DNA from 3 places in the Pseudomonas sp. Tun-23181 genome. Region 1 is predicted to be linked to each of the others. Evidence: predicted binding sites of a transcription regulator. Region 1 holds the regulator's gene; each other region holds the start of a gene.
The links. Region 1 encodes sigma-54, which starts transcription at its own class of promoters, with help from an activator protein. Its sites were predicted from a motif close to ANTGGCATNNANNTTGCTNT; they were not measured.
Positions count from the first base shown of each region.

Region 1 (4,363 bases):
ATCGACTACTACGCGATCAACGCCCACAGCGTGCAGTTCCTGCCCGACGGCAAGCTGCAGTACGAAATGACCGCCGACAAGGTCGAGCACCTGAAGGCCAGCGAAGTGACCCTGGTGACCAAGCCCGACCTGCACCTGTATCGGGGCACCCCGTATCCCTGGCACGTACAGAGTGAACGCGCCGAGGTCAACCCGGACGGTAGCGAGGTCGAGCTGATCGACAAGGTCCGCGTTGCCCGTACCGACGCGAAACAACGCGATACCATCATCACCACTACCCGCATGACCGTGTTCCCGCAGAAGCAATATGCGCAGACCGAGCAAGCCGTTAGAATCGACGGCGCCGGTGGCACGACCACGGGCAAAGGAATGAAAGCGTATCTGAAAGACGGCAGGATGGACCTGCTGTCCAACGTAAGAGGACAGTATGAGGCTCGTTAAAACCCTCCCCCTTCTGCTCAGCCTGGGCGCGGCACTGGGAAGCGCGAGCGCCTTGGCCCTGCCGAACGACCGTGACCAGCCCATCCGCATCCAGGCCGACAACGCCCACCTGGATGACAAGCAGGGCGTTGCCACCTACACCGGCGACGTGATCATCACCCAGGGCTCGATGATGATCAAAGGCAATACCGTGACCATCACCCGCGCCGCCTCCGGCGATATCGACGTGGTCACCTCGGTGGGCAACCTGGCCTACTTCGAGCAGCAGCAGAGCGCCGCCAAGCCCGACAAGATGAAGGGCTGGGCCGTGACCATCCAGTACCAGGCGCTGAAGGACATGGTGATCCTCACCGACCGCGCCAAGGTCGAGAACGAAGGCAACACCACCGAGGGCGAGAAGATCGTCTACAACACCAAGACCCAGGTGGCTACCGCCGGTCGCGGTGGCAACGTGACCTCGCCGCGTCAGCGCATCGACATGGTGATCCAGCCGAAGAAGAAGGCCGAGTAAATCAGATGGCAACCCTCAAAGCCCAGCACCTGGCCAAGAGCTACAAGGGCCGCCAGGTCGTCCGCGACGTCAGCCTGTCGATCGACAGCGGCCAGATCGTCGGCCTGCTCGGTCCCAATGGCGCCGGCAAGACCACCTGCTTCTACATGATCGTCGGGCTGGTCCAGGCCGACCAGGGCCGCGTGCTGATCGACAGCCTCGACGTCAGCCACCAGCCCATGCACGGCCGCGCCCGTGCCGGTATCGGCTACCTGCCGCAGGAAGCCTCGATCTTTCGCAAACTGTCGGTGGCCGACAACATCATGGCCATCCTCGAGACCCGCAAGGATCTGGACCGTGACGGCCGACGCAAGGAACTGGAAAGCCTGCTGCAGGAGTTCCACATCAGCCACATCCGCGACAACCTCGGCATGAGCCTCTCCGGTGGCGAACGCCGCCGTGTCGAGATCGCCCGTGCGTTGGCCACCGCGCCGAAGTTCATCCTGCTGGACGAACCCTTCGCCGGTGTCGACCCGATTTCCGTAGGCGATATCAAGCAGATCATCCACCACCTCAAGGCCAAGGGCATCGGCGTGCTGATCACCGACCACAACGTGCGCGAAACCCTTGATATCTGCGAAACCGCCTACATCGTCAATGATGGCCAGCTGATCGCCGAAGGCGACGCCGAGACCATCCTGGCCAACGACCTGGTCAAGGAGGTTTACCTGGGCCACGAGTTCCGGCTCTAACGCTAGGAGTCTGCCCGGAGCACTGGCACAGGCGCCCGAGAAGGGCTTAAGTGATACAGTGCTCTAGGCAAACGCTACAATTTAAGGCATAAAACTTGCTTGAAGTTGGCGCCCCGGCGCCCTCTCTGTAGTGGATGGCGCATGTGCGCCGGCGAACAAGGTATTTAGCCCCTGCCATGAAACCATCGCTCGTCCTAAAAATGGGCCAGCAACTGACGATGACCCCGCAGTTGCAACAGGCTATCCGTCTGCTTCAGCTCTCCACCCTGGACCTTCAGCAGGAAATCCAGGAAGCGCTGGAGTCCAACCCGATGCTCGAACGTCAGGAAGACGGCGACGACTTCGACAACAGCGACCCGATGGCCGACAACGCCGAGAGCAAACCGGCCAGCGAACCCCAGGACAGCAGTTTCCAGGAAAGCACGGCCAGTGCCGACAACCTGGAGGATGGCGAATGGAACGAGCGCATCCCCAACGAGCTGCCGGTGGACACGGCCTGGGAGGACATCTACCAGACCAGCGCCAGCAGCCTGCCCAGCAGCGATGACGACGAGTGGGACTTCACCACCCGCACGTCGATCGGCGAGAGCCTGCAAAGCCACCTGCTGTGGCAACTGAACCTGGCGCCGATGTCCGACACCGACCGCCTGATCGCCGTCACCCTCATCGACAGCATCAACGGCCAGGGCTACCTGGAAGACAGCCTCGAGGAAATCTGCGCCGGCTTCGAGCCAGAGCTGGATATCGAGCTGGATGAAGTCGAGGCGGTGCTGCACCGTATCCAGCAATTCGAGCCCGCCGGCATCGGCGCACGCAACCTGGGCGAATGCCTGCTGCTGCAACTGCGCCAACTGCCAGCCAGCACGCCGTGGATGGCCGAAGCCCAGCGCCTGGTCACCGACTTCATCGACCTGCTCGGCAGCCGCGACTACAGCCAGCTGATGCGCCGCATGAAGCTCAAGGAAGACGAACTGCGCCAGGTCATCGAGCTGGTGCAGAGCCTCAATCCGCGCCCGGGCTCGCAGATCGAGTCGAGCGAGCCGGAGTACGTGGTCCCCGATGTCATCGTGCGCAAGGACAACGACCGCTGGCTGGTGGAACTGAACCAGGAAGCGATCCCGCGCCTGCGGGTCAATCCACAGTATGCCGGGTTCGTCCGCCGCGCCGACACCAGCGCCGACAACACCTTCATGCGCAACCAGTTGCAGGAGGCGCGCTGGTTCATCAAGAGCCTGCAGAGCCGCAACGAGACGCTGATGAAGGTCGCCACCCAGATCGTCGAGCACCAGCGTGGCTTCCTCGACCATGGCGACGAGGCGATGAAGCCGCTGGTCCTGCACGACATCGCCGAGGCGGTGGGCATGCACGAATCGACCATTTCCCGGGTCACGACGCAGAAATACATGCACACGCCCCGTGGCATCTACGAACTGAAATACTTTTTCTCGAGCCATGTGAGCACCGCCGAAGGCGGCGAATGCTCGTCCACGGCGATCCGTGCGATCATCAAGAAACTGGTTGCGGCGGAAAATCAGAAAAAGCCATTGAGTGACAGCAAGATCGCTGGTTTACTGGAGGCACAAGGCATCCAGGTAGCCCGTCGCACCGTCGCCAAGTATCGTGAGTCCCTCGGCATCGCACCGTCGAGCGAACGCAAGCGACTGATGTAGCCCCTGGCTGTGCCATAGCGTTTCAGTGGCAGGTGCAATACCTGCCCTTTATGCACGGGCAACAAAGGAGAAGCTGTATGCAAGTCAACATCAGTGGACACCATGTAGAAGTCACCCAGCCGCTGCGTGAGTACGTACTCGAGAAGCTCGCTCGCGTGGAGGGCCACTTCGACAAGATCACCAACGTGCAGGTCATCCTGACAGTCGAGAAGTTGCAGCAGAAGGTCGAGGCGACCCTGCAGATTCCCGGCGGCGAAGTGGTTGCAAACGCCGAAGACAAAGACATGTATGCAGCGATCGACGCCCTGGCTGACAAGCTCGACCGCCAACTGAAAAAACACAAGGAAAAACAGCAAAGCCTGCTGCAAGGTGCAGCCGCCCGCTGATCCCCCTCATCCATGATCCGACTTGAAACCATCCTGACCCCCGGCCGTTCCCTCGTGAACGTGCCGGGCGGCAGCAAGAAGCGTGTGCTCCAGGAAATCGCCACCCTGATCGCCAGGGACGTGACCGAACTGGAAATGGAAGACGTATTCGAGAAACTGGTCGCCCGCGAGAAGCTGGGCTCCACCGGTTTCGGCAATGGCATCGCCATTCCCCACTGCCGGCTCGAAGGCTGCACCGCACCGGTCAGCGCCCTGCTGCACCTGGATGCCCCCATCGACTACGACGCCATCGACGGCGCTCCCGTGGACCTGCTGTTCGTCCTGCTGGTACCGGAAGCCGCCACCGATGCCCACCTTGAACTGCTGCGCCAGATCGCCAGCATGCTCGATCGCAAGGAGGTCCGCGATCGCCTGCGTGCCGCCGACAGCAGCGAGGCCCTGTACCAGGTAGTCCTGGACGCACAGAACGAGCACTGAACATGCGCCTGATCATCGTCAGCGGCCGGTCCGGCTCCGGCAAGAGTACCGCCCTCGACGTGCTGGAAGACAACGGCTACTACTGCATCGACAACCTGCCTGCCGGGTTGTTGCCGCAATTGGCGGAAAATGCGCTGGTCAATACCG
Region 1 covers NZ_CM171630.1:4,783,814-4,788,176, reverse strand. The annotation lists gene lptC (LPS export ABC transporter periplasmic protein LptC) at 1-441, shown strand, start outside; gene lptA (lipopolysaccharide transport periplasmic protein LptA) at 428-952, shown strand; gene lptB (LPS export ABC transporter ATP-binding protein) at 958-1,683, shown strand; gene ACDI39_RS22615 (RNA polymerase factor sigma-54) at 1,860-3,353, shown strand; gene hpf (ribosome hibernation-promoting factor, HPF/YfiA family) at 3,431-3,739, shown strand; gene ptsN (PTS IIA-like nitrogen regulatory protein PtsN) at 3,752-4,216, shown strand; gene rapZ (RNase adapter RapZ) at 4,219-4,363, shown strand, end outside.

Region 2 (4,363 bases), 580 kb from region 1:
AACCCTGGTTGAGCGTACCCACGTCGCGTTCGCGCAGGGCCACGTCGCCCTCGCCGATGACGCTTTCGCGCTTGAGCGGACGGGTCATCACCACCACGTCGCGAAACAGCCGCACCTGAGCCGGCACGAACACCGTCCACGGCCCGCTGCCGTTGCAGCGCAGCCGCACCGTGACCCGGCCCAGCGGCTGCGCCGGGCTCTCCAGCGAAGCGTCAAGTTGCTGGCTGCACAGCGGCATGCGCAGGCGCGGGTCGAGCGAGTTGACCTGGATCTCGTAGCGGCCTGGTGTCTGGCTGGTGGCCAGGTAGTCCTCCACGGCGAATTCAAGAAACCCTTGGGTGACGCCGATAAGTTGTTCAGGCAAGGTAAACGCATCCGCCAGCGTGCGGGCGCCGGGTGCCAGCAGGCACAGCGCGGCCAGCGAGCCGGTCAGCAGGTGCGTCAATCGTCGGGAAAATGTCGTTTTCGTGTACATGACGCTCAAAAAAGCAAAGCCCGTGCCGATCTGGTACATAGGCTGATACGTATGAAGGAGTCTGGCATGGCTGGTGTTATGGATTCGGTCAACCAGCGCACGCAACTGGTGGGGCAGAACCGCCTGGAGCTGTTGCTGTTCCGCCTCAATGGCGATCAGCTCTACGGCATCAATGTGTTCAAGGTCCGGGAGGTGCTGCAGTGCCCGGAGCTGACGCTGCTGCCCAAGTCCCACCCGGTGGTGCGCGGCGTGGCCAACATTCGCGGGGCGACCATCCCGATCCTCGACTTGTCGATGGCGACCGGCCTGCCGGCCCTGCAGGAGGAGGCGCGCAACAGCTTCGTGATCATCACCGAGTACAACACCAAGACCCAGGGCTTTCTGGTGCATTCGGTGGAGCGCATCGTCAACATGAACTGGGAGGAGATCCACCCGCCACCCAAGGGCACTGGCCGCGACCACTACCTGACCGCCGTCACCCGGGTGGACGAGCGTATGGTGGAGATCATCGACGTGGAGAAGATCCTCGCCGAGGTCGCGCCTTCCTCCGAGGCGGTGTCGGCCGGGGTGATCGACGCCGAGGTGCAGGACAAGGCGGTGCTGCTGCGGGTGCTCACGGTCGATGACTCGTCCGTGGCGCGCAAGCAGGTCAGCCGCTGCCTGCAGACCGTCGGTGTCGAGGTGGTGGCGCTCAACGACGGGCGCCAGGCGCTGGACTACCTGCGCAAGCTGGTGGACGAGGGCAAGCGTCCGGAGGAAGAGTTCCTGATGATGATCTCCGACATCGAAATGCCCGAGATGGATGGCTATACCCTCACTGCGGAGATTCGCAGCGATCCGCGCATGCAAAACCTGCACATCCTCCTGCATACTTCCCTGTCGGGGGTATTCAACCAGGCCATGGTCAAGAAGGTCGGCGCCGATGACTTCCTGGCCAAGTTCAAGCCGGACGACCTGGCCCAGCGAGTGGTCGACCGGATCAAGGCGACGCATTGAAACGGCCGGGGCGTGCCCCGGCCTCAGCGATTGAAAAGAGGCGGTAGCCGTGTCTACGGGTAATTTGGATTTCGAACAGTTCCGGGTCTTCCTGGAGAAAGCCTGTGGCATCCTGCTGGGCGAGAATAAGCAGTACCTGGTCTCCAGCCGTCTCAACAAGCTGATGGAGCAGCAGGGCATCAAGACGCTCGGCGAGCTGGTGCAGCGCATCCAGACCCAGCCGCGCGGCGGCCTGCGCGAGCAGGTGGTCGATGCCATGACGACCAACGAGACCCTCTGGTTCCGCGATACCTACCCGTTCGAGGTGCTCAAGAGCAAGGTCATCCCGGAGTTCGTGCGCGGCAACCCGGGCCAGCGCCTGCGTATCTGGTCGGCGGCGTGCTCGTCGGGGCAGGAGCCGTACTCGCTGTCGATGGCCATCGACGAGTTCGAGCGCAGCAACCTCGGCCAACTGAAGATGGGCGCGCAGATCGTCGCCACCGACTTGTCCGGGGCCATGCTGAACAACTGCAAGACCGGCGAGTACGACAGCCTGGCCATCGCCCGCGGCCTGTCCCAGGAGCGCCTGCAGCGCTATTTCGACCCCAGGGGGGCTGGGCGCTGGGCGGTCAAGCCGGCGATCCGCAGCCGGGTCGAGTTCCGCTCCTTCAACCTGCTCGACAGCTATGCCAGCCTGGGCAAGTTCGACGTCGTGTTCTGCCGCAACGTGCTGATCTACTTCTCGGCCCAGGTCAAGAAGGACATCCTCATGCGTATTCACGGCACGCTCAAGCCGGGGGGCTACCTGTTCCTGGGGGCGTCCGAGGCGCTCAACGGGTTGCCGGACCATTACCAGATGGTCCAGTGCAGCCCGGGGATCATCTACCAGGCCAAGTAAAGGGCGGGGTCGCTGTGCGGCCCCGGCTTCATTTCATCCCCCATTGCCGCTTTGCTGACGCCAAGCGGTAAGGCATTGCCGCTTTTCTGGCATTGCCGCCCCCGGCAAACGGCCCGGAGTGCCGGATTCATTGGGTCGTGCATGTTGGCACAGACCTTGCTCAAGCTTGCTCACGATTCTTCCGGTCACCTTCGAAGGTTTCCCCGACATGAGCATCAGTTTCGACAAGGCGCTCGGCATCCATGAAAAGGCCCTGGGCTTTCGCGCCCAGCGCGCCGAAGTCCTGGCCAACAACATCGCCAACGCCGACACGCCCAACTACAAGGCGCGCGACATGGACTTCTCCTCGGTGCTCGCCGCCGAGGCCGAGAAGCAGCAGGGCGGCCGCATCGCCCTGGACCGTACCAACACCCGGCACATCGAGGCCCAAGGCCTGGCCATGGGCGACGATACCCTCAAGTACCGCACGCCGATGCAGCCTTCGATCGACCAGAACACCGTGGACGCGCAGATCGAGCAGTCGAACTACGCGGAAAACGCCATCGGCTTCCAGGCCAGCTTCACCCTGCTCAACAGTAAATTCAAAGGGCTGGTTTCGGCCCTGCGTGGAGAGTGACCATGTCCCTTGCCAGTGTCTTCAACATTGCCGGTAGCGGCATGAGCGCGCAGAACACGCGCCTGAACACCGTCGCCTCGAACATCGCCAACGCCGAGACCGTGTCCTCGAGCATCGACCAGACCTACCGCGCACGCCACCCGGTGTTCGCCACCACCTTCCAGCAAGCGCAGAACGGCGCTGGCCAGTCGCTGTTCCAGGACCAGGGCGAGGCCGGCCAGGGCGTGCAGGTGATGGGTATCGTCGAGGACCAGAGCAACCTCGAGGCACGCTACGAGCCCAATCACCCGGCGGCGAACAAGGACGGCTACGTCTACTACCCGAACGTCAACGTGGTCGAGGAGATGGCCGACATGATCTCCGCCAGCCGCGCGTTCCAGACCAACGCCGAGCTGATGAACACCGCCAAGACCATGATGCAGAAAGTGCTGACCCTGGGTCAGTGATAAGGAATCCCGACCATGGCAGTCGATAGCACAGGTGTGAACCTCAACGATGTTCTCTCGGCGTCGGGCGTGAGCACCGGCACCAAGAAGACCACGCCCGAGAACACCGACAAGAATGCGCTGGGCAAGGATGCGTTCCTGCAGTTGCTCGTGACCCAGATGCAGCACCAGAACCCGCTGGACCCGCAGGACAACGGCGAGTTCATCGCCCAGCTGGCGCAGTTCAGCAGCCTGGAAGGCATCACCACGCTCAACGACACGGTCAACTCGATCGCCGGTGCCCTGGGCTCGTCCCAGGCTCTGCAGGCGTCATCGCTGGTCGGGCGTTCGGTGGTGGTGCAGAACGACAAGGCGGTGGTCGATACCGCCGAGAGCTTCAACGGCCAGATCGTCGTTCCGCAAGCGATCGGCGAAGCGAAGATCACCATCAAGGACAAGGACGGCAACGTGGTCAAGACCATCGAGCTGGGCGAGCAGAAGGCTGGCTACGCCGACTTCATCTGGGATGGCACCAACGAGAAGGGCGAAAAGGTCGATCCGGGCACCTACAGCTTCTCCGCCACCACCACCGTGGATGGCAAGGCGGTGGAGATGTACACGCTGCTGCCGGCCAAGGTCACCAGCGTCAGCATCAACCCGAGCGGCGAGATGATGCTCAACCTTGCAGGGCTCGGGAAGGTTCCCCTGTCCAGTGTGCAAACCATCGGTATCTAAGGCCGGTTTAACGCGGCACAAGGAGCGAATTCATGTCTTTCAATATCGGCCTTAGCGGTCTGTACGCAGCCAACAAGCAGTTGGACGTCACCGGCAACAACATCGCCAACGTCAACACCATTGGTTTCAAGTCGTCCCGTGCCGAGTTCGCCGATGTCTACGCCGGCGCCAACCGCCTGGGCGTGGGCAAGAACCAGGTCGGCAACGGTGTGCGCCTGGGGGCTGTCTCCCAGCAGTTC
Region 2 covers NZ_CM171630.1:5,366,113-5,370,475, forward strand. The annotation lists gene flgA (flagellar basal body P-ring formation chaperone FlgA) at 1-475, opposite strand, end outside; gene ACDI39_RS25405 (chemotaxis protein CheV) at 542-1,471, shown strand; gene cheR (protein-glutamate O-methyltransferase CheR) at 1,521-2,348, shown strand; gene flgB (flagellar basal body rod protein FlgB) at 2,557-2,964, shown strand; gene flgC (flagellar basal body rod protein FlgC) at 2,967-3,410, shown strand; gene flgD (flagellar hook assembly protein FlgD) at 3,426-4,124, shown strand; gene flgE (flagellar hook protein FlgE) at 4,157-4,363, shown strand, end outside.
Region 2: flgB (flagellar basal body rod protein FlgB) is a predicted target of sigma-54. The motif match lies at 2,492-2,511, and genes of this name have one in related genera.

Region 3 (4,363 bases), 1.3 Mb from region 1:
CAGGGCCGGGGCGGCGAAGACCCCCGTGAGGATCGCGCCGACGATACCGCCGATCCCGTGCACGCCGAAGGCGTCGAGGGAGTCGTCATAGCCGAGCTTGCGCTTGAGGCTGGTGGCGCAGAAGTAGCAGATCACGCCCGAGCAGAGGCCGATCACCAGGGCGCCCATCGGGCCGACGGTGCCGGCGGCCGGGGTGATGGCCACCAGGCCGGCGACCACGCCGGAGGCGATGCCCAGGGCGCTTGGCTTACCGTGACCGATCCATTCGGCGAACATCCAGCCCAAGGCCGCGGCAGCCGTGGCGATCTGGGTCACCAGCATGGCCATGCCGGCGGTGCCGTTGGCGGCTGCGGCGGAGCCGGCGTTGAAGCCGAACCAGCCGATCCACAGCATGGCCGCGCCCATCAGGGTGTAGCCCAGGTTGTGCGGCGCCATTGGCGTGGTGGGGTAGCCCTTGCGCTTGCCCAGCACCAGGCAGCAGACCAGGCCGGCGATACCGGCGTTGATGTGCACCACGGTGCCACCGGCGAAGTCCAACACGCCCCAGTCCCACATCAGCGCGCCGTCACCGCTCCAGACCATGTGCGCGATCGGAGCGTAGACCAGGGTGAACCACACGCCCATGAAGATCAGCATGGCGGAGAACTTCATGCGCTCGGCGAAGGCACCGACGATCAGCGCCGGGGTGATGATGGCGAAGGTCATCTGGAAGGTGATGAACACCGCCTCGGGGAACGCCGCGGTCAGGCTGTCAGGGGTCACGCCGCTGAGGAATGCCTTGGAGAAACCGCCCACGAAGGAATTGAAGTTGACCACGCCCTGTTCCATACCGGTGGTATCGAACGCCAGGCTGTAGCCGTAGACCATCCACAGGACGCTCATCAGGCCGGTGATGGCGAAGCATTGCATCATCACCGACAACACGTTCTTCGAACGCACCATGCCGCCGTAGAACAGGGCCAGGCCCGGAATGGTCATGAACAGCACCAGCGCGGTGGCGGTGAGCATCCAGGCGGTGTCACCGGCGTTGAGCGCCGGGGTGGCTTCCTCTGCCAGGGCCAGGCCAGGCATTACGAGGGACAATAGGGCTCCTAGCCCTGCGATCTTGCGCAGAGTCATGTTGTTTTCTCCTGGGGCGTTGGGTTTGGTGAGGCTTTTTCTTAGATCGCGTCGGTATCGGTTTCGCCGGTACGGATGCGGATCGCCTGCTCCAGATTGACCACGAAGATCTTGCCGTCACCGATCTTTCCGGTGTTGGCGGCCTTGGTGATGGCTTCGATCACCCGGTCAAGGTCTTTGTCGTCGATGGCGACATCGATCTTCACCTTGGGCAGGAAATCGACCACGTACTCGGCACCGCGATACAGCTCGGTGTGGCCTTTCTGCCGACCGAAGCCCTTGACTTCGGTCACGGTGATGCCCTGCACGCCGATTTCCGACAGCGACTCGCGCACGTCGTCCAGCTTGAACGGCTTGATGATGGCAGTGACTAGCTTCATGAAACTCTCTCCCGATTTGGTGGACTTGCCCCAGGAAAACAAACCCGTCTCAAGTCTAAGCGCAGCGCCTGGCTTTGTAACCCGTCGTCGACTCCCTCCTCCCCCGCCGACGCATGTCGCGGCAATGACGAAGGGCCTTTCAGCTCCACCTGCGCACTGCCTGGTCACAAGGAACTGCATCAGTGCATGGCTTGCCAAGGTCTTTGCAGAAACCTTGCCAGGTCATGGAAAGCCAGTGAAAACAATCAGTTGCGGAAAAAGCCCGGCATTGGCCAGTCGCCAGCAGAGAAAAGATGCACAACTTCGGTGCGCACACCTCGGCCGCCCTGCGCAAAAAGTGTGCAGCGCAAGGCCCGCCAGGCAGCGTGCTACACTGCCCTCCTTTTCCATGATTAGCGGAACGCCGAACATGCTCGCGCCCAAAGCCTTTCTCGATGCCCTGAGCGACCAGGCCTCGCGCCTGTTCAACGGCGACAACACGCCGCCACGGGCCGAACTGGAGAGCCAGTTCAAGATCCTGATGCAGAGTGCCTTCAGCAAGCTCGACCTGGTCAGCCGGGAAGAATTCGACAGCCAGATGGTCGTCCTGGCCCGCACCCGCGCGCGCCTGGAAGCCCTGGAACGACAAGTCGCTGAGCTGGAAGCCCGGATGGCGCCGACAATCCAGGAATAACAACCGACACACGGAGCGGCTCCCATGAAAGTCAGTGCCCGCAATGTCTTCGAAGGTACCGTCAGCAACGTCCAGCCTGGCGCGGTCAACGCCGAGGTCGAACTGACCCTGGGCGGCGGCGAGAAACTGGTGGCGGTGGTCACCATGGCCAGCCTGCACAACCTGAACATCAACGTCGGCAAGCAGGCCGTGGCCCTGGTCAAGGCGCCCTGGGTGGTGCTGATGACCGATGCCGACGGCTACAGGCTGTCGGCGCGCAACGCCCTGCAAGGCAAGGTGGTGCGGGTCGGCGACGGTGCGGTGAACGCCGAGGTGGTGCTGCAGTTGGCAGGAGGTACCGAGGTGTCTGCCATCGTCACCCGCGAAGCGGTGCAGGAGCTGGGCCTGACGCCGGGCGTGGCGGCCACGGCGTTGATCAAGGCCTCGCACATCATCCTGGGCGCCAAGCCCTGACACCTTGAGCATGGGGCTGCTTTGCAGCCCCAAATGACAGCTGAAAGCCCTGGCTGACCAGCATTGGGGCAATCCCAAGACCCAGTCCCCAGGCATCCGCAGTAAAATCCGGATGCACTCTTTCCCAGTGCCCCTCACCATCGCTCACTATTCTTCCGTGACCGCAGGAAGCGGCTTTTCCACAAGCGACCACGGAGTGTCCATGTCCCTCGCCCTCGTCCACAGCCGCGCCCAGGTCGGGGTGCTGGCGCCGGCTGTCAGCGTCGAAACCCACCTGGCCAACGGCCTGCCCACACTGACCCTGGTCGGCCTGCCCGAAACCACCGTCAAGGAAAGCAAGGACCGGGTACGCAGCGCCATCGTCAATTCCGGCCTGGACTACCCAGCCCGGCGCATCACCCAGAACCTCGCCCCCGCCGACCTGCCCAAGGACGGCGGCCGCTACGACCTGGCCATCGCTCTGGGCATCCTCGCCGCCAACGGCCAGGTGCCGGCGGCGACCTTGAGCGAGATCGAATGCCTCGGCGAACTGGCACTCTCCGGTAGCCTGCGCCCGGTGCAGGGCGTGTTGCCTGCAGCCTTGGCGGCCAGGGAGGCCGGGCGGGCGCTGGTGGTGCCACGGGAGAACGCCGAGGAGGCGAGCCTGGCGAGCGGGCTGGTGGTCTACGCGGTGGGCCATCTGCTGGAGCTGGTGGCCCATCTCAATGGGCAGGTGCCACTGCCACCCTACGCCGCCAATGGCCTGCTGCTGCACAGCCGGCCCTACCCTGACCTCAGCGAGGTGCAGGGGCAGGTGGCGGCCAAGCGCGCCCTGCTGGTGGCAGCGGCCGGTGCCCACAACCTGCTGTTCACCGGGCCTCCCGGCACCGGCAAGACCTTGCTCGCCAGCCGCCTGCCAGGGTTGTTGCCACCGCTGGACGAGCGCGAGGCGCTGGAGGTCGCGGCCATCCAGTCGGTCACTGGGCATACGCCCCTGGACAGCTGGCCACAGCGGCCCTTTCGCCATCCCCATCATTCCGCCTCCGGGCCGGCCCTGGTGGGTGGCGGCAGCCGGCCGCAGCCCGGGGAGATCACCCTGGCGCATCATGGCGTGCTGTTTCTGGACGAGCTCCCGGAGTTCGAACGACGTGTGCTGGAAGTGCTTCGCGAGCCTTTGGAGTCTGGCGAAATCGTGGTGGCGCGGGCCAAGGACAAGGTACGCTTCCCCGCGCGCTTCCAGTTGGTGGCCGCCATGAACCCCTGCCCCTGCGGCTACCTGGGCGACCCCAGCGGTCGCTGCCGCTGCAGCACCGAACAGATCCAGCGCTACCGCAACAAGCTGTCCGGCCCGCTGCTCGACCGCATCGACCTGCACCTGACCGTGGCCCGGGAAAGCACCGTGCTGACCAACCAGCCCAGTGGCGAATCCAGCGCCACGGTCGCCCGGCAGGTGGCCGAGGCCCGTGAACGGCAACAGCGTCGCCAGGGCTGTGCCAATGCCTTCCTCACGCTCAACGGGCTGCACCGCCATTGCCGCCTGGAGAGCGCCGACCAGGCCTGGCTGGAAAACGCCTGCGAGCGCCTGAACCTGTCCCTGCGCGCCGCCCACCGTCTGCTCAAGGTGGCACGTACCCTCGCCGATCTGGAACAGGCCGAGGCTATCGCCCGCCAGCATCTGGCCGAAGCCCTGCAATATCGTCCCGGCTCCTGAGCGGCCCTTGCGGGCCAATGCACCGGTTCAATCGACTCCATAGCTGAA
Region 3 covers NZ_CM171630.1:3,453,461-3,457,823, forward strand. The annotation lists gene ACDI39_RS16410 (ammonium transporter) at 1-1,119, opposite strand, end outside; gene glnK (P-II family nitrogen regulator) at 1,161-1,499, opposite strand; gene ACDI39_RS16420 (accessory factor UbiK family protein) at 1,909-2,172, shown strand; gene ACDI39_RS16425 (TOBE domain-containing protein) at 2,197-2,625, shown strand; gene ACDI39_RS16430 (YifB family Mg chelatase-like AAA ATPase) at 2,828-4,315, shown strand.
Region 3: glnK (P-II family nitrogen regulator) is a predicted target of sigma-54. The motif match lies at 1,757-1,776, and genes of this name have one in related genera.